4 regions of the Tumebacillus amylolyticus genome follow, and region 1 is predicted to be linked to each of the others. Evidence: riboswitches for the same ligand, from Rfam matches in the RefSeq annotation. Region 1 holds a riboswitch; each other region holds the start of a gene.
The links. Region 1 has a riboswitch for cyclic di-GMP ahead of JJB07_RS03360 (OmpL47-type beta-barrel domain-containing protein). Riboswitches for the same ligand answer to the same signal wherever they lie in the genome.
Positions count from the first base shown of each region.

Region 1 (7,116 bases):
TCCACGGAATAGAAGGAAACTGCGTTGACGCCCTCTTGGGTCAGGGTGATGCTGGAACCTTCTACAAAGTCGGAACCGTTGACGGAGTAGTAGGTTTTTGCAACGCCGGATTGTGCGTCGGTTGCCGTGAGAGCAACGGTGACGTCGTCCTTGGACCAGTCGGTCGGAGCGGTTGCGGTGGTGATCGGTGCGGTTTTGTCGAGTTTGACTTCGAAGGAGTGCGCCGTTTCTTTGTTGCCCGCGTTGTCCACGGAGTAGAAGGAAACTGCGTTGACGCCTTCTTGGGTCAGGGTGATGCTGGAACCTTCTACAAAGTCGGAACCGTTGACGGAGTAGTAGGTTTTTGCAACGCCGGATTGTGCGTCGGTTGCTGTGAGAGCAACGGTGACGTCGTCCTTGGACCAGTCGGTCGGAGCAGTTGCGGTGGTGGTCGGTGCGGTTTGGTCGAGTTTGACGGTGACGGTCTTCGCTTGTTCTGCGTTGCCCGTGTTGTCAATCGAGTAGTACGAGACGTTCGAGGTGCCCTCTTGGTTCACGGTGACGGTCGTTCCTTCTGCATACGCTCCACCGTTGATGGAGTAGAAGGTTTTCGCGACGCCGGAGCCTGCATCCGTTGCGGTCAAGGTGACGGTTGCGCCGTCCTTGGACCAGCCGGTCGGTGCGGTCGCCGAGGTGACCGGAGCGGTTTTGTCAATTTTCACGAAGACCGTTTTGGTGGTTTCGATGTTGTTGACTTTGTCAACGGAGTAGAAGGAGACTTTGTTGGTGCCTTCTTGGTTGACGGTGACCGAAGTGCCTTCTGCAAAGGCAGCATCGTTCAGGGACACGTAGGTTTTTGCAACGCCGGTGTCATTGTCGGTAGCCGACAGCGTGACGACGACCGGAGTTTGGTTCGTCCAGTTGGTCGGAGCATTTGCGGTGGTAACCGGTGCGACCGTGTCGTTGATCAGTTTCGCGAGCACGGTGTTCGACGGAACGGACTCCCCAAACGAGTTGGAGTACGAGGTGACATAGTATTGATGGTTTGCGTACGGCAAGTTGGTCAGCGTGTAGGAGAGCGCATTGAGGTTCTGCTTCACGAGGACCGGTTGGCCGTTCACCAGTTCGTAGATGTTGTAGCCGTTTGCGTAGGTGATGAAGCCCCAAGAGAGCGTGGCCGAGGAAGTGCTGAGCACTTTCGCCGTTACAACCGGAGCTTGCATAACCGGGTAGACGATCGTAACCGTTTGGCGGTTCGATGCTTGCGACTCGCCGAAGCGTGTGCTGAACGCCGTTACTTCATAAGAGAAGGTGTCTTGTGCCAAGTTGAAGATCTGGTAGCTCAAGGTCGTGCCTTTGTTGAGCAGCGTCTTGCTGCCGTCCTTGTTCACTTGGTAGACGCGGTATTCGTTCGCCCACTGCACAGACGGCCAGGTGAGGGTGACGTTGTTCGCGTTGACAACCGATGCGGTCAAGGTCGGCGGTGCTACGACCGGCCATACCAGTTTGAAGTTCACCGTGCTTGCTACCGGAGACTCGCCGAAGCGGTCGCTGTAGGAGTGAACTGCGTAGCTGTAGTCACCCGCCGGCATGTTGGTGAGAACGAGGGAGGAGCCGGTTTGCGTTTTTTGCAGAACTTCTTCACCGTTGAGAACTTGGTAGACTTTGTAGGCGGTCGCATAGGTCGCGGTGCCCCATCTCAAGGTGATGTCGTTGCCGTTGGTGATGGTGTTCGTCAGGGTGCCCGGCGCTTGCATGGTCGGGAACACCAGTTTGAAGTCTACGGTGCTTCCTTCCGGAGATTCGCCGAAGCGGGTGGAGACGGAATGAACTTCGTAGGTGTAGTCACCCTCCGGTTGGTTGGCGAAGGTGACCGTCACGCCCGTCAACGTCTTGGCGAGCGTTTTCGTGCCGCCGGAGACTTGGTAGACGTTGTAGCTCGTTGCGTACGTCGAAGCGTTCCAACGCAGGACAACGTCGTTGCCGTTGACATAGCTTTGCGTGAAGTTCGCCGGAGCTTGCATCGTCGGGAACGTCAAGTTGAAAGCAACTTGGCTGCCTTCCATCGATTCGCCGAAGCGATCGCTGTAGGAATGCACTTCGTAGATGTAGTCGCCTCCCGGAAGGTTGGTGAACGTGTACGAGGTGCCGGTCACCGTTTTTTGCAAAACAGGTTGACCGTCTTGGATCAGGTAGATGTTGTAGGCCGTCGCGTAGGTAGCCGCCGTCCATTTCAAAGTGATGTCATTGCCGTTGGCCGTCGTCTGGGTCAGACCCGTCGGCGGTTGCATCGTTGTGGAGTCGAGGCTCACCGTGATCTGGCTGCCTGTCGCCGATTCGCCAAAGCGGGTGGAGACGGTGTGTACCGAATAGATGTGATCGCCGGATGCGACTTTGGAGATCGTCGTCGTCAGCGACGTTGAGGTCTTGAGCAGCACTTCTTCGCCGTTGACCACTTCGTAGATTTTGTACGAGTTTGCGTATTGTGCCGCCGCCCAGGTCAGAACGATGTCGTTGCCGTTCTGGATCTTGGACGTGAGATTCGCCGGGCTTGCCAACGTCGGCAGAGCCAAGGTGAACGTGGTTTCTGCTCCCTCCGGCGATTCGCCCAACGTGGTCGAAACGGCCGTTACGAGGAAGTGGTAGTCCCCACCCGGTTGGTTGGTCAGCGTGAGAGTCGTGGCCGTTTGGGTTTTCACCAACACGTTTTGACCGTCAACCACTTGGTAGACCTTGTAGCTCGTCGCATATTGAGCGGCGGTCCACTTCAAGGTGATGTCGTTGCCGTTGGCAAGCGTGTAGGTCAGGTTGGTCGGAGCGGGCATCGTCTGTCCGTTCAGGGTGAACGTAAGCGTTGCGCCATCCGCCGATTCGCCGAAGCGGCTCGAGAATGAGTGCACTTCATAGGTGTAATCGCCCGGCGTCATGTTGGAGTAGGCAACGGAAGTGCCCGTCACGGTGGACTTCAGAACTTTCGTTCCGTTGGTGACTTGGTAGACTTTGTAGGAGTTTGCGTACGGTACTGCATCCCAGTTCAGGGTGAAGCCCGTTGCAGAGGTGATCGCTTGCACCACTTCCTGAGGTGCTGCCATCAATGGCAGGATCAGCTCAAGGTTCACTTGGCTTCCTTCTGCCGATTCACCGTAGCGGGTCGAGACCGAATGAATCTCGTAGGTGTACGTGCCCGCCGCTGCGTTGGTGAACGTGTACGCAACTGCGCTCGTCGTCGCTTTCAAAACTTTCTGGTCGCCGTTGACGAGGTAGATCTTGTAGGAGTTCGCGTTCGAAGCTGCGGTCCAGCTCAGTGCGATGTCGTTGCCGTTGTTGATCTTGTACGTGAAGTCGCTCGGAGCGGTCATCGTCGGAGTCGCCACCGTCAAGGAGACGAGGCTGCCCGCGGTCGATTCGCCGAAGCGGTCGCTGTAGGAGTGAATTTCATAGGTGTAGTCGCCGGAAGCTTGATTCGTAAACGAAGTGCTCGTCCCAGTGACGGTTTTGACCAAGGTTTTTTGACCGTCGGTCACTTGGTAGATCTTGTAGCCGGTTGCACTGGAAACTGCGGTCCAGCTCAGGTTGATGTCGTTGATGTTCGCCAGCGTGAACTTGAAGTTCTCCGGGGCGGTCATCACCGGCGGAACCAGCGTGAAGCTTGCTTGCGTGGAGTCTGCCGATTCGCCGAAGCGGTCGCTGTACGCCGTCACGACGTACACGTAGTCGCCCGCCGGCATGTTGGTCAGCGTAAGCGTTGTTGCGGTTTGCGTCTTCTGCAACACTTTTTGGCCGCCAATCACTTGGTAGACGTTGTAGGCCGTCGCGTATTGCGAAGCGCTCCAAGAGAGGACGATGTCGTTGCCGTTCTGCACTTTGGAGGTGAAGTTGCCCGGTGCCGCTTGCGACTGTTCGCCCAAGTCGATCTTGGTCGTCGCCGAAACCGGAGATTCGCCGTACAGCGTGTTCACAGCCGAGACTGCATAGGTGTAAGAACCTGCTGCTGCATTTGTGAACGTGTACGTGGTCTTGCCGGAGACGGTCGTGACCAACGTGTTGGTACCGTCCGCGTTGACTTGGTAGAGGTTGTACGAAGTTGCGTACTGCGAAGCCGTCCAAGTCAGTGCGATGTCGTTTCCGTTGACCAGTTTGTAGGTCAGGGAGTCCGGTGCCGCCATCTTCGGATAGGTGACGGTCACAGACACCGGGGCGCACGGGCCGGATTCGCCCTCTGCACCAAGCGTCGTCATGACGTACTGGTACTCGCCTTCCTTAAGCGCCGGGAACGTGTACGAAGTAGCGGTCGTCGTCGCCAAGACTTGCAGTTGGCCGTCGATGATGCCGTATACGTTGTACCCGGTGGCTCCGAAAACGGAGCTCCATGTCAGTTTTACAGTGTCGGGAGTTGTCAGTTGAAAGGCAAGATTGCTGGGTGGCAGCATGCCACTGGACAGGGTTGTGATCTGCGGAGTCGTTGTGGTGGTTGCAGGAGCCGGTCCTGCAGGAGTGGGTTCAGTAGCGGGAGTGGTGTTGTCGACGGTGGACGTTGCCGGATCAGGCTCGGGCGTCGTCACAACGTCAGTCTGTCCTCCGAGGGGAGGTGTTCCCTCCGGGTCTGTCGCTGCGAATGCGTTTAGCATAGGAAACACGAGCTGGAACACAAGCAGCAGCGAGGCAAACAAAGCGAGTTTGCTGCAAAAGCGTTTTCCCATGTACAGGTCCTACCTTTCTCGTGAAAAAGGGGAAGAACAAGAGGTCATAAAAAATGAACCTCTTAGACAGGTTCATAGAACGAGACTATGAATCCCTGTGGCAACCGGCTGCCATCCACGATCTGATACGTCGTGGGTCAGGCCCTTGGCTTTGCGTCTCATGGTTTCCCATGATTTGCCCTTTTCACTTGGTGTTTTTTGATACAATTCCATCATATTGCTTAAATGAAATTATGTGAATATGCGACTTTTCCTGTCTTTTTGTGTCTGAGGTCTTACCCATGTAGGTCTAAAGTCACGAATTTCCTTATAGGTATAAAATCCTATAACATTACGAGCAACAATCGTGAAAAAAAGCCCCGCACCGGGTGCGGGGCTTCACACTGGGGCGGGGCTTACGCTTCTTGGGAAGCTTTGAGTTTCGCGAGTTCTTCTTCGACTTTGTTTTGCAGGGCAGTGTCAGTTGCGTACTTTGCAAGTTGAAGATGCGTTGCGCGTACACGGTTGCCCGCTTCGGCGGTCGCTTCCATCAGGAGGACACGCTCTTCCATACGGGCGAAACCTCGGACGGCGCTGTCTGCGTCGATGGAGTTCAGCGTGCAATTGAGGTCGTAGCTGGTCTGTGCCGCTTGCGAACGAGCGATGAGCAGGCGTTTTTTCGCTTGCATGTCTGCGTACTTTTCTTGCAGGTCGCGCAGTTGGTTGTTCAGGGTTTCCGTCTGGGTGGCGATCGTTTCAAGTTGCGATTCGTAGGTGGTCAGTTTGGACTCCAGCACGATTTTTTCTTGCAACGCGACTTTTGCGATCTCTTCGTCGCCGGTTTCGACGGCCAGTTGCGCTTGGCGGGCGCGTTTTGCGATCAGCGCTTTGGTGTCGGATACGAGTGCCGCTTGGCGTTGTTCCAAGAGCACTTGATGCGCGATGGTGCGCTCCGCTTTGGTGATTTCGAATTCGACGTCACGCAGGTATTGCTTGATGAGAGCCACCGGGTTTTCGAGCTTGTCCAATCCTTCGTGGACACTGGATACGACGAGATCGCGGATGCGTTTGAAGATCATGTTATTGTTCCTCCTTGGGGGTTTGGTTTTTGAGTTCACGGCGGGTTTTCGCTTCCCATTCATCGAGAGCGTCGAAGGTCTGCTCCGAGACGTAGGAGTCTACCGTCATCCTCATCGGACGGCGGCGAACTCGACGCTTCCAGAATTTCCAGCCGCCGACGAGCAAGACCAGACCGACGAAGAATCCGATGACGCCGCCGAATCCGTCATGGTGCTCGCCGCGTTCCCCGCGGAAGTTGGTTTCGTTTCGGTGCGAGAATGCTTGGGTCTGGGCGGTGTGACGGTCCTCGCGACCGTACGACTGCCCTTGCTGTTGCTGTTGCCGTTGTTGCTGGGCATCATGTTGACGAAACTCGTGCGAGTAGGCGAACGTCCGAACTCCGACCGCTACCACCGCAGCGACAACGGCCAGCCACAAGATCGTGCGCAAGAACTTCCACATGCGTTTCATGGTGGATGTGTCACTCCCTTCTTCTGAGACCCAGTGTACGAGCTCTCGATGAAAGGATCATGAAAAAAAGCGTCGGGAAGCAAGTTGCCTCCTGACGCTTTTTTCCTTACTTTCGCACGGGGAATTTCGCGGTGAAGAGACTCCCCGCCCCCGGCGTACTTTGCACCGAAATCGTACCTCGGTGTGCCTCGACGATCCACTTTGCAATGGCGAGGCCGATCCCCGTCCCGCCCGTCACTCGTGAACGGGCTTCTTCTACACGGTAAAAACGCTCAAAGATTCGCTCCTGCTCCTCAAGCGGTATCCCCATCCCGGTGTCGGACACGCGCAAGACGTGCGCTCGGTTCTCCGTCGAGACAGAGACCGAGATTCGACCGCCCTCCGGTGTGTAGGCCAGCGCGTTGTCGAGCAGGATGACCAGCAATTGTTTGATTCGCTCGGCGTCGCCGGTCATCATGAGATCGGACGACGCTTGCAGCGAGAGGTCGATCTCTTTTTCCTGTGCGAGCGTTTTGCGAAGTCGGACGACATGCTGGGCGGTGTCCGCCAGATCGAAGGTCTGCACGTACAACTCGACTGCGCCGGAGTCGGTACGGGCGAGGGTCAGCAGGTCGGCGACGAGTTTGCTCATGCTGTGCACTTCGTCTTTCATATCGGCGAGCACAGTTTGAGAGAACTCCGAGAGGTTGTCGCCGTCCTCAAGTTCGATGACGTCGATGGACGATTTCAAAACGGTCAGCGGCGTGCGCAGTTCGTGGGAAGCGTCGGCGACGAATTGTTGTTGTTTGTAGTAGGACGATTTGATGGGAACCATCGCCCTCGCGGCCATGCGCTGCCCAAAGAACGCGGCCAGCAATCCGAAAACACCGATCAAGATGAGCAAGACCTTCAACAACCCTTTGAACACTTCCCAATAAAACGACACGTC
Region 1 is NZ_JAEQNB010000001.1:716,600-723,715, reverse strand. Features, by position in the region: partial or broken gene JJB07_RS03360 (OmpL47-type beta-barrel domain-containing protein) at 1-4,679, opposite strand, end outside; cyclic di-GMP riboswitch class I at 4,776-4,869, opposite strand; gene JJB07_RS03355 (PspA/IM30 family protein) at 5,075-5,737, opposite strand; gene JJB07_RS03350 (hypothetical protein) at 5,739-6,188, opposite strand; gene JJB07_RS03345 (sensor histidine kinase) at 6,295-7,116, opposite strand, start outside.

Region 2 (7,116 bases), 480 kb from region 1:
TCTTTTTTGCGTGCGTTCTATTTGTTTCTGTGGGCTCATACAAATGAACTACTAGATTCGGTAAAGGAGGATGAGCGTATGCGGAGGACGATTGGGGCTGGCTTGGAGCGTGGGGTATTTCCGGGAGTGGTGGCGTGCGTCTCGATGAATGGCGAGCCGGTTTTCTACGAGGCACACGGTGCGGCGGAGGTCACACCCAACCACCGGGCGATGCAGTTGGACACGCGGTTCGACTTGGCAGGGCTGACGCAAGTGGTGGCCACGATGCCTGCTTTGCTTCGTACGGTGCAGATGGGAAAAATCTCGCTCGTCGACCCTGTCGTCCGTTATCTGCCGGAGTTTGCGACCGGCATCGACCGCTATACGAAAGCGCAGATCAATTCGTTTCATCTGCTCACTCATTCGTCGGGGCTGCCGTCGTGGAAGCCGTTATTCTTGCAGGCGCGGGGGATGAAAGCGTACTTGCGCCAACTCGCCGACACGCCGCTCGAGACCGCACCGGGCACGCGGGGAATTCAGAGCGATCTCGGGTATATGTTGCTCGGCTTCTTGCTGGAACGGGTCTGGGACAGGCCGCTCTCCGAGGTGTGTGACAAATTGGTGTTCCAACCGCTGGGAATGGCTTCGACGTCGTTTGCAGGCGAAGGCTTGCCGGTGGACGAGTGCGCCGCGACGGAGATTGGCAATGAGCAGGAGCGCAGGCATTGCGACCAACATGACTTTCCGTGGCGCGGCAACACCGTCTGCGGCGAGGTGTTGGACGGGAATGCGTTCTACGGTCTGGATGGGGTCAGCGGACATGCGGGGCTGTTCTCCACGGCGGCCGACTTGAACCAGTTTGCAGAGCTGTGGGTGCGCAAGGGCATCGTGCGGCGCGAGCGGTTTTTTGATGCGACGTTGGTGACGCTCTCGACGTCTGCTCATACGAACGTGCAGGGGCGGCTCTTCGGGTTTGGATTTGAAGTGTCGGGGGATGCGTGTGCGATTGGAACGGCGGCTCCGAATCATTCGTTTGGGCTGGCGGGAGACACGGGGGTCTCGCTCTGGTGCGACCCGATGACGAAAACCACCTCCGTCGTGCTGACGAACGCCATCCATCCGGAGACCTCCGAATCCCGCGCCGACGACTTGGCGCGCTGGCGGCAGCAGTTTCATATGCGGGCGTTTCAAGGCTGAGAGTTTGAAAAAAAAAAAAACGACCTGGATCGCGGCGGCGAAGGGTCGTTTTTTCAGCGTCCAAGCAATTTGCACCTAAGTCCCATATCCTGCAGAGAGAAGGACATTTTTTTCTGCAAGGGAGGGACATCATATGTTTGTCTATACAGCTCTTGGCGACTCGATTACGTTTGGGGAGAACTCGTCCTCGCCGGCTCGGCGGTATACAAATCTCGTGGCGAAACACGACGGGGCGGCGTTGGAGGTGTTGGCTCACCCCGGTTGGACGAGTGGAGCACTGACGGCAGCCGTGCTGGATAATGCGGCCTGTTCGCTCAGACGGTCTTCTGCGGTGACGATCTGGGTGGGTGGCAACGACTTGGCGTTTGCGGGTCTGCGCGTGTTGCGCGGGGCTCCGGCCACGTCTGTCGAAGAGGCGCTCGCACAGTACGGTCGCCATCTGAACACGTTGGTTGCCGCCGTGAAGGGAGTTTGCCCCGGACGCATCGTGCTCTGCACGCAGTACAACCCGTTTCCAAACTCGCCGGTCGCGGTGCAAGGGATTCAAGCGCTCAATGCGATCACGGCGGAGACGGCGAAACGTCAGGGCGTACTGCTGGCTCCTACGGCGGCTTGCATCGACGGCCGTGCGGCAGAATTGATCTCGGGATACACAACAGGTCGTGTGGAAGATGCGTTGCGCTCTCCGATTTTGCCGGTTCATCCCAACGACGCGGGACATCGTGCCATCGCGGACCGATTAAATCCCATCCTGTATAAAAACTAAGGTATAATAGAGACATCAAATTCTGACAGCTCCGAGGGACGCCCGTGAAAACGAATCGATCCAAGTCGAAAAAAACGTACGAGCAAGTCGCCGAGCAGATCAAGTGGATGATCGAGCAAGGCCACCTGCAACCCGGTGACAAACTGCCGCCGATGATCGACCTCGCCCGTCAGCTTGGCGTGTCCCGCCCGACTGTGCGCGAGGCGTTCTCGACGCTGGTTGGCATGGGACTGATCGACCTGCGGCATGGCGAAGGAACGTTTGTACAGAAAATCGATGTGCAGACGATGGTCACAGAACCGATGAACGCCGCTCTGTTGCTGGGGCGGGGAGATCTTCGCGATCTGTTGCAGGTGCGCCGATTGCTCGAATTGGGAGCGGCGCAGATGGCAGCCGATCTGCAGGGAGACGAATGGCGGTTGGCTCCCGTGCGAGCCGCATTGGAGCGCATGGAAGCTGTTTCAAACAAACAGACTGTCGAGGAGCAGGTGGGCGCGGATTTGCAATTCCACCTCGCCATCGCCGAAGTCTCAGGCAACAATGTCTTGCTCAACCTCATGAACACGCTGACAGAAACGATTCGAAGCGTAATCCGACAAGCTTGGATGGACGAACACCGAATTGGGGGTCTCGTCGAGGAGCACTCCGCCCTCTATCGGGCGATGCTCGCCGGGGACAAGTCCTTGGTCCAGCGTTTGATGATCGACCATCTGGATAGAACGGAACATCAGATGGATCAACAGAAGGGAGAGCGAGATGGAGGAGAACAACAAAAACACACAGAGCCTAAACCAAGTACAAGCTGAGCACACGTCGGCCGCGATGGCTGTCGAGGGGGGCATGGCTGCACAGGCCAAAGCCACTCGTTCGCACAAACGACAACCTCTGTCCTATCACATTAAGCGTTTTTTCTTCATGGTGTTGGGGTCCTTGATATTTGCGACCGGACTTGAGATTTTTCTCGTACCCAACTCCATCATCGACGGTGGCATCACGGGGATTTCGATTCTCTTGGGTCATTTGTCGGGACTTCCGATTGGACTGTTTCTCTTTGTTCTCAATTTGCCGTTCCTCTTGATCGGATATAAGCAGATCGGGCGAACGTTTGCGGTCACCACGTTGGTGAGTGTCTCGTTGATGTCCGTATTCGTTTCGCTGCTGGGACCTGTGGCTGCACTGACGGTAGACCCGTTGCTGGCTGCTGTCTTCGGCGGTGTCTTGATGGGGATCGGGGTTGGGACGATCATCCGCTATGGCGGTTCGTTGGATGGAACGGAGATCGTGGCGATCCTTCTGACGCGCAAATTGCCGTTCTCCGTCGGGGAGATCGTCATGTTCTTCAACATCTTTATCTTGGGCAGTGCCGGCTTCGTGTTCGGCTGGGACCATGCGATGTATTCGCTGATCGCCTACTACATCGCGTTCAAGATGATCGACATCACCGTCGAGGGTCTCGACGAGTCCAAGTCGGTCACGATCATCGCCGAAACGCCGGAGGAAATCTCCGAAGCGATCCAGTATCGTCTGGGTCGCGGTGTGACGCACATCTACGGCAAGGGCGGCTACTCCGGCGAAGACAAGGAACTGCTCTATGTCATCGTCACCCGCTTGGAGCTGGCAAAACTCAAAAGCATCGTGCTGGAGTTTGATTCCCATGCGTTCATCGCCATCGAGCACGTCTCCGACGTGACGGGCGGACGCTTCCGCAAGAAAGCGATTCACTAGCTCAACTTCACAACTCATAAAAAACCCCTCCTTCGATGAAGGAGGGGTTAACTTTTGGTTGTTGAAGTGAGTTTAGTAAGATCGTATAATGAAGGGTGACAGTACTTACTGTACGAGGTATTGTGCTTTGGGAGAGACGAACTCAGCGCTGTCGCTGAAGTCGCTGACGTTGATCGAATATTCGCCGCTGTCGGAGCTGGATGCGAGGCTTTGTACCAAGACTTGCTTCTGATCAGCCGAGAGCGAGTTGTACGCTTTCTTCATGCTCATCAGTTCGACCGGGTATTCGCCGGAGTTGTTCGGCTCACCGCTGACATCAAGCATGCTCATTGCAGAAGAAGCCAGACCGACGAAGAGACCGACGGCCATCACAACAGAAAGACCATGAGATTTTTTTGCCATATTGGACCTGTCCTTTCGGTAACCCGGCTGCCCTGGCAGAGAACTTGACTCTCGCGGTTAGGCCCGTGGCTTTGCGTCCCACGCTTTCGCAATGGTTTGCCCTTATCGTTTGAGAGATCAGAGACTTATCAACGAAGCGGGAAAAACTTGTTAATAAGTGAAAATAACACCCTGTCTGTTATCTATATTATTCGTCCTTTACGGGAAAGTCAAGCAATGTTCAGGACTTTGTGCCCTGTTTCTTTTTAGTACATTAGACTTATGATACTTGTGGATAGAACTACGAAAGGGACGGATGATCTGTGAGCAATCCTCGGGAACCCGAGCAAAAACGCTTTTTCTTCAAACGTAAGAAAAAGTCTGACACTAGGGCGAAAGTACCAGAAACGTTAGAGGCAACCGAACCCTCTGCGCCTTTGATCCCGGAAGTCCCGGATACGCCGCTCGAACCGAAACCGGATGCGGAGGCGTTCCTCCAATTGGCACAAGCTGTGCAAGAACAAGCCGGCGCGCTCGCGATGGCGAATTCCTACGATACGCTGCGTGGAAACAAGCCGAAAGTGCCGCGTTGGCTGCTTTTGGTTGTGGCCGCTTCCTTGCTTGGAAATCTCGGCGGGGGTTATCTCGTCTACAAATACCGCAACATTGCCATCTCCAAGCCGGCCGTCGCGCCGGTCGAAGAGGCCCAGACGGAACCGGCGTTGACCGAAGAACAACAAAAGATGCTGGCTCAAATGCAAGAACAAGCCCAAGAGGAGACTGTGCCTCCGGTTAAGCAAGTGGTCGCTTGGACGACGGAACAGGCCGAAGTGTTGCCGAAGACCGAGCGTACGCGGATCGAATCGGTGCTTGGTACGATCAAGAAGCAGGAGGATTTCCAAAACGGCTCCTTCAACTTCGTGTTCGTCTCCGGTCTCAACCAGATCACCGCCATGCACGGGGGTGGAGCGGTCGTCTCTGCGTTTGTCAACAACGGCTATCTCAAATCGTTTACCCCGAAACAAATCAAGCTGACCGTTTCGTACGGCAATCAGATTGTGCTCGCCGGCACGTATGCACAAAAAATGCCGCAGTGGGCGCCGAGCGATGTCTACCTACTAGAGTGTGCGTTTACCGCCGACGACGTGCGGGACGCTTCGATCCTCGACAGGCTGTCGAAGAGTCCGGCAGAGCAAAGCAAATTGAAATTCGAAGCGCGGATTGCCTTTGACAAGGAGTCGAAAGTTCCGGGCGGGGGGCCGGAAGAGTTGTGGGAGTTGATGAACACCCACCTCGACGTGCCGCCAACTCCGACTCCGATCGTCACGGCGACCCCGACTAAGAAGTAGACAGGCGGAGAAACTCGATGAAATTCCTCTTACTTAAATATTGGAAGGCGGTTCGGAAGCGGATCTGGCTGATCGGTCTCTTGGTTGTGTTTGCGGTCGCGACTTCGTATGTGTTTACGACTCATTTTGTGACTCCGCAGTATCGGGCGACGACGAAGCTGATCGTCAACCTGAAACCGACGGAGAACACCGATGCGTTTTTGAGCGACGTGATGGCGTATCCGAAGATGATGAAGACGTACAATGAGATTTTGAAAAGCTACACGGTGACGTCGGCGGTCGTGTCGAAACTGGGGCTCAAGATGACGCCGGAAGCTCTGGGAGCTTCGATCACGATCACGTCGGTCAACGAATCGCAGATCATCGCCGTGCAAGTCACCGACTCCGATGAGAAACGCGTTGCGCTGTTGGCAGACGAAGTGTCGTACATGTTCATCGACAAAGTGGAGCAAATCATGCAGTCGGACAACATCTTCGTGTTGGACAAGGCGCAAGGCCGCGGCGTGGTGAAGTTGAAACCGAACCTCAACATGAATTTGTTGACGGCGGCGGTTTTGGCCGTGCTGGCCGGTGTCGGCGGGCTCGTTCTGCGCGAATATCTCGATACGCGACTGAAGATGCGTGAAGAAGTGAAGTCGGCGCTCGGGCTGGTCATGGTCGGCGAGATCGGCGTGTGGAAAACGGAGAGCCGCCGGTTTGCTTGGCTTCGCAAGTTGAAGTTCAAGTCGGCTCGCAACGACCCGAATCGCAGGGTGATGGAGAACTACAATGCGCTCTATCGCAACCTCGTGCCGCTGAGCATCTTGCAAGAGATCAAGACGTTGTCGATGGTCTCGACAGTTCGGCATGAGGGCAAATCGACCGTATTGACGCAGTTTGCCGTGCATTTGGCACAGAGCGGGCAGCGGGTGTTGTTGATCGACGGCGACATTGAGCATCCCGCGTTACATGTTATGTTGCAAGTTCCCAATACAGTCGGGTTGGGAGACTTCCTCGGCGGGCGTATGGAGTGGAGAGACGCCGTTCAGGGAACTCGAGTGCCGCACTTGCAATTGCTGAGCGTCGGGACGATGACGCAGGCGGGTGTGAAAGGGCTCGGGGGAGAGGCGTTTGAACGGATGTTGAGAGAGGCGCGGGAAACGTACGATCTCGTGCTGATCGACACGACGGCGCTCGGAGAGTCGCTCGTGCCGCAAGTCGTCGCGCCGCAGACGGATGGCGTGTTGTTCCTCGTCGGCAGCGGGACGGTTCATCGTGACGACGCCAAACTGGCATTGGATGCACTCACTGCGGTGGGGGCGAATGTGCTGGGGACGGTGCTCAACAACTACGACGGCAAGACGGAAAAGTCCCCGTTCTTCCTCGAACGCGTAGGAAACCAAGTAACTCTCAATAAGTAAAAAAAGACCCTCGCCGCGGCGGGGGTCTTTTTTATAGGATTTTCATAGGATGGGCCTCGGAGCAGAAGGGGCTCACGGGGCTCTTTATTACTTCGTCGTACTGCAGGTGCTGTTGGCGAAGACGTTGTGGTACATGGTGCGGAAGGCTTCGAGTTCGCGTTGCAGGGAGTAGTGCCGGCGAATGGTTTCGAGGGCGCCGGCGCTTGCTTTGACGAGGGTTTGCTCGTCGGTGCACAGCAGCGTGGCTTTCTCCACCAATTCGTCTCCGTCGGAGTAGAGATAGCCGTTGACCCCGTCTTGGATCAGGTCTTGGTTGCCC
Region 2 is NZ_JAEQNB010000001.1:1,197,119-1,204,234, forward strand. Features, by position in the region: gene JJB07_RS05525 (serine hydrolase domain-containing protein) at 79-1,176, shown strand; gene JJB07_RS05530 (SGNH/GDSL hydrolase family protein) at 1,310-1,942, shown strand; gene JJB07_RS05535 (FCD domain-containing protein) at 1,987-2,748, shown strand; gene JJB07_RS05540 (YitT family protein) at 2,783-3,667, shown strand; gene JJB07_RS05545 (hypothetical protein) at 3,773-4,069, opposite strand; cyclic di-GMP riboswitch class I at 4,084-4,180, opposite strand; gene JJB07_RS05550 (hypothetical protein) at 4,372-5,397, shown strand; gene JJB07_RS05555 (tyrosine-protein kinase domain-containing protein) at 5,415-6,797, shown strand; gene JJB07_RS05560 (glycosyltransferase) at 6,885-7,116, opposite strand, start outside.
Region 2: another riboswitch for cyclic di-GMP. It lies ahead of JJB07_RS05545 (hypothetical protein); the one in region 1 lies ahead of JJB07_RS03360 (OmpL47-type beta-barrel domain-containing protein).

Region 3 (7,116 bases), on a different contig from region 1:
AAGCAAGGCGTTGTTACAGAGTACGGAGACTTCGAGCAAACGTTTCAAGTCGGTGCGGCGATGCGGGTCGATTCCTTTGCCGGAAAAGAGGAACTCGCCTTGGGGGTTGTAGCCGGTTCCTGTCACTTCATAAAATTGACCGCCGACGAAAACGCGTTGAACGGTCATTTTGTTTTGCGTGAGGGTTCCCGTTTTGTCGGAGCAGATGACGGTCGCGCAACCGAGCGTTTCAACGGACGGCAGTTTGCGGACGATCGCTTTGCGCTTGATCATACGCTGGACACCGAGCGCGAGTGCCACGGTGACGATCGCAGGCAACCCTTCCGGAATCGCAGCGACGGCAAGCGAGACGCCGGCGAGGAACATCGTGTACAGCGAATTGCCGTGAAAAACGCCGGTCGCCACAACGACAGCGGTGATGCCAAGCGCAACGTAAACGAGAATTTTGCCGAGCTGTTCGAGACGGCGTTGGAGCGGCGTTTCCGTATCTTCGGCCGTTTGGATCAAGTCGGCGATCAGGCCCATTTCGGTGTTCATACCGGTTTCACAGACGACAGCCATGCCTTTGCCGCGTGTGATCAGCGTGCCCATGTAGCACATGTTTTTGCGGTCCCCGAGTGTAGCGTTCGGGTCGCCGATGATGGGGTTGCTTTTTTGAACCGGGAGCGATTCGCCGGTGAGGGCGGACTCTTCCGCTTCGAGCGAGGCGCTTTCCAGGACGCGCACATCAGCCGGGACACGGTCGCCGGCTTCAAGGAAGAGGATGTCCCCCGGCACGATGTCGAGCGCGGGGATGGAGGTTTTTTTTCCATCGCGCAGGACGGTAGCTGTGGGGGCGGTCAGTTGTTTGAGCGAAGCGAGGGATTTCTCGGCCCGCAGTTCTTGGAAGAAGCCTAAAACGCCGTTTACGATAATGATCGCGATGATCGTAATCGCATCTGCATGTTCACCGAGCAGACCGGAGACAAGCGTGGCGGCCAGCAGCACCAAGACCATGAAATCGCGAAATTGATTGAAAAACAACGTCAACAAGGAAGTCTTCTCTGCCTCATTCAGTCGGTTCTCCCCGACCTGTTCCCGCCGTTTGTCAGCCTCTTGGTTCTCAAGGCCTTTTGGCGAGACGGAGAGCAGCTGGAGTACGTCTTGTACGTCCATTGTGTGCCAAAGTTTTTTCTGCACCAGGTGCCACCCCTTCTTTCACATCGTTTGTCCTGTAGACATGTCTATGCCTGTACTCTATGGCGTAGACCAAGCCTGACAAGTCACGTTGTGAGCAGAATTTACATGTGGCGCCTCAGAACTTCTGTCCCAATCCCTCCCAACTTGCAAACCGATCCTTTACGTCGATTTGCACCTGCAACTCCGCCAACACATCCTCCACGTACGCCTCACGCCGCATGCCGACGAGCACCGAGGACACGCCGTCTGTCGAACGCAACGCCCGCAACGCCATGCCGCTGAGAGTTCCAGCCTCGCCCCATTGGGCGTCTGCTTGCGCCACACGCCGCTTCAATTCCTGCGAAACTTCGGCCGCCCGCTGCTTGTACATCTCCGTCACCGCCAAAAACGTCTCGTTCACGGCGTTCACATAGCCCTCCAACCACGCGCCGACCTCGGGGGGCAAATTCGGAGTCTCAAGCAACTTCTGCACACCACTTTGAACCGTCGGCACGAAAAACTGTTGCACCACCTCTTGCCAATGATCCAAGGAAGCAAACTTGCGCCCGTGTTCTTGCAAAAGCGCCCCTGCCGTCAACTTGTCGGCAAGGCTTGCCCGCACCTCGTCATCCGCCTCGACCAACGGCAAGATATCCTGACGAAAAAGCGCCTCTGCCGCCACGACTTTTTCAATCAACTCTGTCACCGAAGCCGCTGCATCGACATCCGGCATTGGCAGATCTGCCAAACGCACGAGCGAGTTCGCGACAAATGCATTCAACGGGCGGTTGATCAGCACCCCTAAGCCTTTGTCCCGCGCAAACTTCAGAACGCTCTGCCCATTCGATTGGTTCGCCTGTATGACACCGCCGCGCTCCAACAAATTCATCGGCAATTGAATCACGCGGAAGTGATGAGTGTCAGAGATCGACTCGGCAATCTCCCAAACTCGCTCCAACGAGGTAAAGAGATACTCCTCCGCCGGGGCCGGGAACGTATTCGAAGAAATCCCGTACCAACGAATTCTCCCGCGCTCCACTTCTCCTTCCAAATGCCGAAACGCAAGTTCGATCCGGCGGTAATACTCCTCGCGAGCCTCGTCCAACTGCATCCCGTTCTGTTTCGCAAAGCCTAAGTAATACTCCGGGTTATGTAACAAATACACATCCAACGCCTGCATCTGCAGCCGCTCCAAACTCGCCGTCAACTGATCTTCCAAGAACTCCGGATGGATGCAATGCTCCAAGCCTTCCCCATACAGCACCAAATCGAGAAACGGCATGCCTTCCCGCTTTCTCTGCTGACTCAAGCGGTAATTATGCCCTTGCAGATAGCCCGCCTTGGACACGACCACCACCTGCTCACGGTCGATCTCTCCCGCCGATGTCATCTCGGCCAATACCTTGCCCACCAACTCTTCCGATCCGCCGTCCGAGTAGTTGGAACTGGTATCCAGTACGTTCACACCGCCAAGCAACGCCTTGCGCATGGCCTCCCGATGCTCCGAAACCGACACATCCACCCGATAGCAACCAAACCCGGCCTGACTGACCTGCAAGCCGGTCTGACCGAGCGCATTATATTGTAGAAACATCCGTTATCACCTCCCCACCAGTATACCAAAAAAAGGAGCGCCCTCCTTCAGGCGCCCCTTCCGATCATAAACGCGTACAAATGCGGCTCTGTCTCCACCACCAACCGATCTCGCAACTGCGTGCCGCTGGCCGACAACGTCCCCGCCGGGAACTCGATGACATGCATCGCCCCGCGAACAAAAGGAGCGATCGTATTCGGACGAACCCGATGCAACATGTGCACGATGCGATGCTCGTCATCGAGGAACGCCACGTCGATCTCTTCTTTCATAAAAAACGTATGAATCCCGTTGCAAGATCGAAACACCAACGCCGCTCCCACCGGGACATTTCGACGCCCCATCCATCCGCGCAACCGCGACCAGAACGACTCCGCCGTCTCCACTTCCCATGCCAACCGAACACCCAAGCTTTGGTTCCACACTTCCATCATCTGAATTCCTCCTCTCGTTTTCTCATTTTCTACTTGCAAAGGTTCCGCCTTGGTGCAACCTTGATTTCCAGTACCTTGAAGGGTATAATGACAATGTTCACAATAATTACTAGTAGTGGTGTGGGGGTCGTGCTTTTTTTCGGTACGAAAAAACCTCTACACAGTCGCCGCTGCGCAGAGGTTCTACCACCCTGTTTCGGGTTGTGGGCAGATGTGTCCCTCAATCAGCAACCTGGCGATCATCTCCGGCACACGATTCTCGTGCTTGAGGAAGACCCATGGCTTTGCGTCCCCGTCTTTCGAGCGGGTTTGCCTTTTTTGATTGTTCAATCTTGCTTTACCGGAATTTCAATTTAATTCCTTGTCTTCACTATACACCGTTGTCGAATTTGGGCGGAATAGGTCGGAATGCCTTTTCTGGGGCAGACTTTTGTATTAGTTTTCTGCTAACTTTTAGGCACAAATGTGCTGGATAGATAGGAACAATGGCACTCTCCCCCTCGGGAGTCAGTGCCTTTTTTTCCATTTCGAAGAGGTGACTACCCAATGGCATACGACGGCCTTGTACTCCGTGCTGTGACGCACGAATTGCACACCCTGCTCCTCGGAGGGCGGGTTGATAAAATCTACCAACCGTTGGAACGCGACCTGCTGTTCCAGATTCGAGGCTTTGGCAACAACTACAAACTGCTGTTGACGGCACATCCGTCCTACCCGCGCGCGCAACTGACCCACGACTACAAGGGCGTGAACCCTGCCGAACCGCCGATGTTCTGCATGCTTCTGCGCAAACACTGCGAGGGCGGGCGAATTACCCGCGTGGAGCAGCTTGGCAACGAACGCATCTTGCATATCGCCGTCGAGAACCGCGATGAATTGGGCGACTTGACGGAGCGCGTGCTGGTGGTCGAGATCATGGGCCGGCACTCCAACGTGATCTTGCTCGACCCGCAAGAGAATCGCATCCTCGACTCGCTGGTTCACGTCAACTACGGCACGTCCCGCCACCGCGAAGTTCTGCCGGGCCGCACCTATGTGGCACCGCCGGAACAGGAGAAAAAGAGCCCGTTCGAGCTCTCCTTCGGCGAATTCCAAGCTCTGCGCAGCGCGGCGGCGGAGCTTGCCTACGACAAATTTCTGTTGAACTCCTTCACCGGCCTCTCTCCCCTGCTCTCTCGGGAGATCGCGGCCCGTGTGCAAGAAGTAGGTAATGCGGACTTCGAATGGCAAGCCTTCGCCGGTTTGATCGAGGACGCCCGCCATCACCGCTACCAGCCGACGATCGTCTACCAAGACGAGCGCCCCGTGGCGTTCTCCTGTTTTGACCTGACGCATCTCGACGGGGAGAAAAAAACATTCGCTTCCATCTCCGAAGCGATCCACCAATTCTACGCCGAGAAGTCTTGGCGAGACACGCTGCGACAAAAGTCCCAGGACCTCGAACGAATGCTCACCAACGAATTGGAACGCAACGTCGGGAAACTCGGGAAATTTGAACAGCAGATTCGAGAAGCGGACTCTTCGGAGATTCATCGCATCTACGGCGAGTTGATCACCGCCTACCAACACCAGATCGAGCGCGGCATGACAGAAGTAACCGTCCAGAACTTCTATGACGAGAATATGGCGGACATCACGATCCCGCTCGACCCGGCGTACAGCGCCAACGAAAACGCCCAAAGTTGCTTCAAGAAATACAACAAAGTCAAAAAGTCGATCCCGATCCTCCAAGAGCAAATTCAAGAAACCATTGCGGAGATCAACTACTTGGAGAACTTGCTTCAACAACTGACGACCGCTTCGTGGACCGATATCGAAGAAATTCGCGAAGAACTCGCGGCGGAAGGCTACCTCAAGATCAAGCGCAAGCCTCTGCCCAAAGGCAAAAAAGCCCCCAAGGAGAAAAACACTCCGATCAAACCGGAGCGCTACCTCTCCTCGGAAGGCATCGAGCTCCTCGTCGGCAAGAACAACAAGCAAAATGAATTCCTGACGATGAAGCACGCCTCCAACAGCGACACATGGCTGCACACCAAGGACATTCCGGGCTCTCACGTCGTCATTCGCGCGCGCGAGTTCTCCGAAACCACACTGCTTGAAGCGGCCCAACTCGCCGCCTACTTCTCCAAGGGACGCGAATCCAGCCAAGTTCCGGTTGACTACACGCTGGTCAAACACATCTGGAAGCCCAACGGCTCCAAGCCGGGCTTCGTGCTCTACGACAACCAGAAGACCCTCTACGTCACGCCCGACCAGCGGATTACCGAACGCTTGAGCGCGAACGCTTCCCACACCAAATCTTAATCAACCTTGGCAAAAACGGCCCGTTTTCCACGCAGCGGGCCGTTTTTTCAAAAAAACGCCCCCTCATTCCTCGGCGTCGTGACTAAACGGACGTGCTCCGGGAGTATCCTGTACCAACTGAAATTATTCATGAATCCCGATCTGACCCGTCCACTGACAAGGAGAGTGACGTGATGTCGCTGCTCGACATTCTTTTTTTGCTGATGGTTTTCATCGGCTTGATCACCGGCTTCCTTTCCGGTTTTGTCAACGGAATCGCCCGACTTCTTTCGTACATCATCGCCGCGGCCGTCGCAGCGCGATTTGCTGAACCGGTGGGCAAGCGCATCTGCGAATGGTTCGGAATCGACAAAGTCGTGCGCGAGATGCTCGCCAAGCAGATTCCCGAGCCGTTGCAAACGGCCCACATCTCTGCAGAGCAAGCCAAACCTCTGCTCGACCAAGCCAATGTCCCGCTGTTTTACCAGACGGAGATCTTGGAGAACCTCAAGCACTCCACCTTGCTCAACGCCATCTCCGACACGTACATGCACTGGATTTCCGCGATGATCGGTCTCGTGATTTTGACCACGTTGTTCTACTGGGTGATTCGAATCTTGATCTCGCCGCTGGTCGGAATGCTTCGTGCCGTGTTCCCGTGGGTGCTCGACCGAATCGGAGGGCTTGCGCTTGGCGCCGTGCTCACGCTCTTGGAACTGTCGTTCCTCGCCCTGTTTCTCACCACACTGTACGACTTGCCGAATTTGTCACCCGCTGTGAAGACCGCCATTCATGACTCACAACTGCTTCCCTCGCTCAACAACCTCGCACACACCCTGCTCCAAGGCTTGGGGGCCAAGGGATTGCTCCCTCCGGTGCTGCAATCGCCTGCGTTGCCGCCGCAACTCTAATGGCAGGGGGAGCCGTACGAGACTCCCGTCACAGTTTGGGAGTCTCTTTTTGTGGTATGATCACACTTTGGGAGGCGATAACAGGAATGGCACTTATCGAAGTCAACAATTTACGCAAAGAATTCAAACGGATCATTCCCAAGACAGGCTTCCTCTCCGGAATCCGCAATCTCTGGAATACCGACTATCACACGCATGTCGCTGTCGACGACATCTCGTTCCAAGTTGAGGAAGGCGAACTGCTCGGCTACATCGGCCCGAACGGCGCCGGCAAGTCCACCTCCATCAAGATGCTGACCGGCATCCTCGTCCCGACGTCAGGAGACGTCAAGATCGCAGGTCTGACCCCGTGGAAAGACCGCCGCCAACACACCCAGAACATCGGCGTCGTGTTCGGCCAGAAGACCCAACTTTGGTGGGACATCCCCGTCATTGAGAGCTTCCGCGTCTTGAAGACGATCTACAAAATTCCCGATGACCTCTACACCAAGAACCTCAACCAGTTCCGCGACCTGCTTGAACTCGACCAGTTCGAGAACACCCCGGTCCGCCAACTGTCGCTCGGGCAACGGATGCGTGCGGACTTAGCCGCAGCGCTTTTGCACGATCCGAAGATTTTGTTCCTCGACGAGCCGACGATCGGCGTCGACGTGCTGGCGAAGGAGCGTCTGCGCACCTTCATCAAGGAAATCAACCGCACTCGCGGTGTCACCGTTTTGCTGACGACGCACGACAT
Region 3 is NZ_JAEQNB010000007.1:76,735-83,850, reverse strand. Features, by position in the region: gene JJB07_RS19635 (calcium-translocating P-type ATPase, SERCA-type) at 1-1,179, opposite strand, end outside; gene JJB07_RS19630 (aldo/keto reductase) at 1,295-2,752, opposite strand; gene JJB07_RS19625 (DUF192 domain-containing protein) at 2,800-3,186, opposite strand; cyclic di-GMP riboswitch class I at 3,410-3,510, opposite strand; gene JJB07_RS19620 (Rqc2 family fibronectin-binding protein) at 3,733-5,490, shown strand; gene JJB07_RS19615 (CvpA family protein) at 5,664-6,380, shown strand; gene JJB07_RS19610 (ABC transporter ATP-binding protein) at 6,467-7,116, shown strand, end outside.
Region 3: another riboswitch for cyclic di-GMP. It lies ahead of JJB07_RS19625 (DUF192 domain-containing protein); the one in region 1 lies ahead of JJB07_RS03360 (OmpL47-type beta-barrel domain-containing protein).

Region 4 (7,116 bases), 220 kb from region 1:
TGAAAAATTCGGCTTGCTTGGTGAGGTATCTAAGTGTTATGCTCTTATTGTAAGCATATACGACTCGCGTGGGGAGCTCGACAAAGCGAGCGATTATATGCAAAAAATGACGACTTCCATGCAGGAAGGACTCAGGGTGAGGGGGCTTTATCTTTGAAAAAAGTAGTATTCTCTCTGGTGGTAGCTCTGGCAGTTGTTTTCTCCCTTGTTACGGTAAAGGCACAGAACCAAGCGTCCATAGCTGAGCCTAACTTCGGAGCTTCTTCCGTATCGTCCTTATCTATCTTAGAACCGGAATTTTAAGATCTCTTTTCATCATGCACGACCGCTCCGTACCGGGGGCGGTCTTTTTTTGTTTTCGGAGAACATCGTCGTGTGATACAGTGGTAAGAGTGTCAACTGTAACGATGAGGTGGTATTGTGAAAAAATTACTCGCGATGTGCGTGGGTCTCTGTTCCACCTTGCTTCTCGTGGACTTGTGGGCCGGCACGTTTGCGCCTGAGACGAAGGAGACGGAGCGGTTGGTTTTGGATGACACGTTCTATGAACAGAACATCCAACTGGACAACGCCGTCGCACAACTTCGGGCCACCCCGTCTCCGAAAGTCATCGCGCTGGGCGACTCGACGATGTACGGCTCGGTCGTCTACCAGAACGAGACGATCCCCTACTTTCTCCGGCAGAATTTGCAACGGCAGATGCCCCATGCCTCCGTCACCAACCTCGCGTATCCGGGAGCTCGACCTGCCGACCTGTACGCGATGCTGAAATTGATACCCGACGCACATCCCGACCTCGTCGTCGTCGATGTGAACGTTGTGTTTTATTCGCAGCGCATCTTGCAAGAGGGTGCGCTTGCCAACAAGACGCTCAAGCGGGAGTTTCTGTACGAACCGGACGTACCCAAGGGCGTTTTCGCCGACAACCGCGTGGAGGAAACTCTCAAAACGTGGCTCAAAGATACGAACATCGGCCAATACCAGACGGCGATCAACAAGCAGTTGTTCGGCCTCCAACCGAGGCAGTACGTCCGCGATGCGGTCGATGCGCTGTCGCCTCCGAAGGCATCCGCACAGCCTCCCGCAAACACGGCCACTCCTGAGAACATCATCGGGGTTCCGTGGACGAGCAAGACGTGGGGGGACCAAGAGCGTGCCACGATGGAGCGCATCTACGGCAAAGGGTTGCTTGTGAAGGAAGAGAACGATTCGGTGAAGATGCTCATCGCCTTCCAAGAGTACGCCAAGGAGCACGGCATCAACGTCCTCTACTACCTCGCGCCGCAGAACGAGTCGTTGATCGGGCAGTTTTTCTCGCTCGGGCAACTGCACGACAACCAAGAATTTCTGCGTGAAAAATTGGTCCGTGGAAGTTCGTGGTACCTCGACTTGAGCCGGGAGATTCCGTCCAACCTCTTTGGCGACTATGACCATATGCTTCGCGAGGGCAACGCCCGCGTCGCCGATCGATTGGCCGACGAGATCAAAGCCAAGGGGGTCTTGGGCCGATGATCTTCACGACGTATACATTCCTGGTCTTTTTCGCCGTCACGTTGTTGCTCTATACGCTCGCTCCGGCCAAAGTACGTCCGTTCGTGATGATCCTCGCCGGGTTCGTGTTCTACGCGTATGACAGCGTCCCGCATTTCGTGTTGCTGCTGGTCCTGACACTCGTCATCTACTCTCTCTCCCGTTCGAAGTCAAAACGCGTGCTCCTCTTCGGCATCGTGCTGTCTGTCGGGTTGCTTTTCTACTATAAGTATTGGAAGATGGCGGTCACGACGATTGACACCTGGTTCGGGGGCAACTTGCCGGTCGTAAAACTGGCGGTGCCGCTGGCGATCTCGTTCTTCGTCTTCGAGTTCGTCCATTACCTCGTCGACGTCTACAAAGGCAAAGCCCAGCGCGTCACGCTGCGGGAGTTTTTCCTGTTTATTTTCTTCTTCCCGTCGCTGGTGGCGGGTCCGATCAAGCGCATCCAGTCGTTTGAAAAAGACCGCATCTCGTTCACCTCGGGAGATGTCTACCAAGGGCTGTTCCGCATGGGCATCGGGCTGTTCAAAAAAATCGCCCTCGCCGATTCGCTCAACCCGTTGTTCGCGCCGATCTTCGCCGATCCGGGCTCTGCGTCCCTTGCGGCGCTCTGGGTGGCGATGTACGCCTATGCGTTCAAGATCTACCTCGATTTCTCCGCGTACTCCGACGTCGCCATCGGGGCGGCGCAATGCTTTGGCTACCACTTGCCGGAGAACTTCAACTGGCCGTACATCTCGCGGAGTCTCGGCGAGTTCTGGCGGCGCTGGCACATCTCGCTGTCCTCGTGGATTCGCGATTATCTCTACATTCCGCTGGGCGGCAACCGCAAGGGATTTGCGCGGGGACTCCTGTTCCTGTTCCTCGCCATGACGATCTCCGGTCTCTGGCACGGAGCGAACTGGACGTTCGTCGTCTGGGGGATGTGGCACGGCGTCGGACAAGCGGTGAACAAAGTCTGGAGCAAGTACCGTCCGAAGTCGACGTGGCTCCCGCGACCTCTGGGTCAAGTGGCAGCTTGGGCGCTGACGTTCCACTTCGTCTGCTTGGGCTGGGTGTTTTTCGCTTCTCCGACGTTGCACAACTCCTTCGTTTTCTTAAAACGCATGTGGGGGGTCTGATCCATGTTCAAGGCGTTTGCCAAAGGGGTCTTGCTCGCGTTGCTCCTCGTCGCCGTCTATCTGATCGCGGAAGGACCGAGCGAGCGCTTCATCTACACCGACTTTTAGCAAAAGAGCACCTGACCGCACGCGGTTCAGGTGCTTTTTTTTCCAGTTGCAAAGTAGGAAACTCTCACAGTAGGATGGTAGCATGAGAGAGGAGTGTGTTTGAACATGACTTTGTGGAAGCGATGGACGCAAACCCTGTTGCTGGGCGTCTGTGTGGCGGGCGGTCTGGGAGTTGCTCAGGCGGCTTCCGCTGCGACGCCGGAGCGACCGGACGTCTATGTGGACGGCGAATGGATTCGGTTCGATGTGCAGCCACAAGCGTTTCAATACCGCACCCTCGTTCCGATGCGGATGATTTTTGAAGCTTTGGGCGCCGATGTGCGCTGGGAAGAGGCCACCCAAACGGCGGTGGCGACCAAGGACGGTGTGACGTTGCGCCTGCCGATCGGGAGCACCCGTGTCACCAAAAACGGGGTGGCGATGCCGATTGACGTGCCGGCGCAATTGGTGAAGGACCGGACGATGGTGCCGGTGCGATTTGTCGCCGAGTCGTTCGGCGATGAAGTGCTCTGGAACGAAGCGTTGGGCCGCGTGACGATCAACAGCGTCAACGCGCCGAAAATTCGCGTGGTTGGCGACGACGCGCTCTTGAAGGACGGGATGACGGCGAATCTTCAGTCGTTGGTGCGCCGCAACGACCTGACGACGCTCGTCGAAAACGAAATCGGCAAGACGTTCAAGAAGCCGGTCTGGGTCTACTTGGCGAACTCCGCAAAGGGCTTTGAGCAGAACATCGCGAAGTACGGCGGCGATCGCAACGCGAAGTCGATGGCGGAAACGGCGGAGGGCGTGACCTATGGGTCGCATGTGCTGATCCCGCTGAACAAACTGCCCAATGACGGGGAGCTGACCCAGACGGTCTCCCATGAACTGATGCACGTCTTGCTCAACCAGAACGGCGGGCTCTCCCTGCCGTCTTGGGTACACGAAGGCTTGGCGTGGCAGACGGGGCTCGATGCGCAGTTCAAGTCGCAACCGGCCGTCATGCGCCGCCAGATGGACGGCATGCTGCGCGATTATGTGCTCGGGGTCGTGGAGCAAGGCAAATACCAACCCCTCCTGTCGAGTCAGGACGGCACCATCGATGCCCTGACGACCGCCGGGTACAACGTGGAATTGCAAGACTATCTCGCCTATCAATATTACGTGGCGACGTACGGCAAGACGAAATTCCTCAGCTATCTGAACGCGTACGTCTCGGGCGGTACCCATGCGTTTGAATCGGCGACGGGGGTGACGGAGGCGGCGTTTGAAGCTGACTACCGGGCCTATCTGGATCGCGAAGTCAAGCGCACGTCCAACGGCATGGAGATCACGCTCAACGTTCCGGCGAATTTCCAAGGCGTGGTCCAACTCTTGCCGCAGGGCACAGGCAAGACTTCGACAGACGCCCTTGTGTTACAACCCGGTCTCCAAAAAATTCGCGTCTACAAAGACGGGCACGTCGAAGGCGTTCAGACACGACCGACAAACGACCGCTCCGATCGCGAGCAGAGTGCCGTCTATCTGTTTGTCGATGTGAACCAAGCGGTGAAGGAACAGGGCGTGTCCACCGAGAGCGGCGGGATGGGATTCTATGATTCGTACGGGGAGTATTACTACGGCTATGCGTGGTTGGAAACGGAGCAAGACGCGGTCTATCCGGACACCAATCGAGTGTTGGGGTTGGAAATCCTCGATGTCCATGCGTTTTAGCTAGGACTTTTGTCGCTTGTGACAACTTCGCAAGGTTTGTAAGATTAATAATATAGACAAACATTTTCTCCCGATAAAGGCAAACCTGATCGAAAGACAGGGACGCAAAGCCACGGGCCTACCGTGCGGACGTATGCACGACGGCAGCCGGGTTGCCGAACTTGAGATGTTTTTTCAAGAACGGTGAGCAGCACTCGTTGGGAAAACGAGGAGGAGTTTTTTATGAAAAAGTGGAAGTTTGCGGCGATGATCATGGCCGTGACGTTGATGACCGCGCCGGTCTCAGCTGCATTTGCAACCGATCCGGGTACGCCGACCCCCCCACCGACTCAACCGACCGATCCGGCAGAACCTCCGGTCGTCGTACCGGGTGACGATGGCGGCACGACAACCGACCCGACGACAGGTGACATGTGCTCCGACGACGACGAAGGAGATCAGGACGACAACGGGGGGACGACCCCGACTCCCGACCCGACACCTGTGCCCGACCCTACGCCTACTCCCGACCCGACACCTACGCCGGAACCGACTCCGCAACCGAGCTTCGGGTTTGACAAAAACGACCACGGGCACGGCAAGGGCGACGACAAACAGCATGACGAGCACGGACAAAACGACAACGCTTGGGGCCACACGGACGGCAAAGGCTCGGGCGGCGTGACGACGACCTGCCACTCCGACAACGGCAAACACAAAGGCTGGACGAACAAAATCACCAACATGGTCAAACACCTCGACGAGCTCAAAAAGCAACTCGCGTCGCTGGAGAAGCAACTCGACCTGCTCTTAGCTTGGGCGAAGCAAAACGGCTCCACCACCGACCAAGACGCGCTGCAACAAGTGCTCGAAGCGCTCAAAGCCAAGGACGACGCGGGCGAAGCAGCACCGGACGATCTCGTCGTGATGTCGGACGCGCAAGACAAACTGCAGAACCCGGACGGCGCCATCCAGTCGCTCGAAAAAGCGCTGACCCTGGATTACAACAACCAAGACATCTACACCCGCCTCTCCAAGCAACACGTCAAGAAGGGCGATACCAACGAAGTGAAAGTCTATGTCCAAGGCAAGAAACCGGCCTTCGACGTACAACCGGTCATCCTCGACAACCGCACCCTCGTTCCGCTGCGTGCCATCGGCACCGCGCTGAACGCAGACGTGAAGTGGGACGAAGCGACGCAAACGGTCACCCTCACCAACAAGAACGGCAAAGTCGTGACCTTGCAGATCGATTCAAAGCAAGCGACCGTTGACGGACAGCCGGTTACCCTCGACGTTCCGGCCAAGAAGATCAACGACCGCACGCTGGTTCCGCTGCGAGCGCTCGGCAACTTCTTCAACTTGACCGTTGACTGGGATGACAGCGCACAGATGGCGATCTTGAAGTAACTCCACAAAAAAACCTCCGCATCCGGGCAACCGGAGCGGAGGTTTTTTCGTAAGGTCATCGGGACGGACACGCAAACAAATCGGAAGGTGGCTATTGCAACGGCTTGCTATGATAGGTGACGATGTAGCGATCGAGCTGTTGGCTCAACAGGAGGACATTCGGGTGCAAGAGATCCCCTTGGTACTCCTTCACGACTTCGTTCAACTTTCGGCGGATGCGTTCGATTTCTTCCAAGTAGGTGTCCATTCGCAAAACCTCGTTTCGGAAAAGGTCTTTCTCTTATTTTAGACAGTTTGTGGAGAATTAACAATAGTTAATTCACTCGGAGTTGGTAAAATTTCAAGTTAACCCAAGTAGCGAACTGCTAATTCTCCACTTTTCTCCGCTTCTTGACGCAATTCTTCCACATGCGGGCGCATCATGACGCGGTAGTGTTCGAGGTTCTCCACACAATCTTGGATCGTGTCACGTAGACTTTCGTAGGTGACGTTGTTCACCGCATCGATTTGGCGGTCGTAGCCGACACGCTGGACGAAACGGTCGATCTTGGGATCGTAGGAGAGCGAGACGAACGGCACTCCGCAGTGCGCGGCGAGGATCAACGAATGCAAGCGCATCCCGATGATCAGGTCGGTGTTGGCAATGATATTCGCGATGTCGCGGAATGAGAACTGGCGGTTGAGCAAAACGGCGCGCTCCTTCATGTAGGAGAGCACTTTCTGCGACGCGCCTACGTCCCCCGGATATTGCATCGGGATGAACACGACTTTCCAGCCGGCGCGAATCAAATCGTCGGCGTTCTGCGCGAGAACTTTGTGGAACGGGTGCGGCGTCACCCAGTTGCGAATCGCGATGCCGGCGATCTTCTGCTTGCCGCCCAAGTAGGGGGTCTGCACACCGAATTCGCTCAACATCTTGGCACCGGCGTCCTTGGAGAACAACTCCGGGTTGATCGCAAAAGCCGGGTCGGCCGTGACGTACATCTCGGGCTTGGAGACGCCGTACATTTCGAGATCGTCGCGCGACTTGGCGTCACGGACGGTGATTAGATTGACATGGTTGACGACTTTGCGGATCAACCTCTCGCTGAGCGGCTTGGAGATCGGACCAATGCCTTGTCCATAAAAGACAATCGGCTTGCCAATCATCTTCGCCAGTCGTGCAATCCCTAAGTAATACAAAATGCTGCGTCCACCGGTTACGTCCTGCAGGAGACTACCGCCTCCCATAACCAACATGTCGCAACGCATCAGTTCGCGGAAAATCACG
Region 4 is NZ_JAEQNB010000001.1:501,152-508,267, forward strand. Features, by position in the region: gene JJB07_RS02360 (helix-turn-helix domain-containing protein) at 1-157, shown strand, start outside; gene JJB07_RS23880 (hypothetical protein) at 154-303, shown strand; gene JJB07_RS02365 (SGNH/GDSL hydrolase family protein) at 421-1,512, shown strand; gene JJB07_RS02370 (MBOAT family O-acyltransferase) at 1,509-2,654, shown strand; gene JJB07_RS02375 (copper amine oxidase N-terminal domain-containing protein) at 2,868-4,457, shown strand; cyclic di-GMP riboswitch class I at 4,526-4,617, shown strand; gene JJB07_RS02380 (copper amine oxidase N-terminal domain-containing protein) at 4,680-5,846, shown strand; gene JJB07_RS02385 (aspartyl-phosphate phosphatase Spo0E family protein) at 5,938-6,093, opposite strand; gene csaB (polysaccharide pyruvyl transferase CsaB) at 6,192-7,116, opposite strand, start outside.
Region 4: another riboswitch for cyclic di-GMP. It lies ahead of JJB07_RS02380 (copper amine oxidase N-terminal domain-containing protein); the one in region 1 lies ahead of JJB07_RS03360 (OmpL47-type beta-barrel domain-containing protein).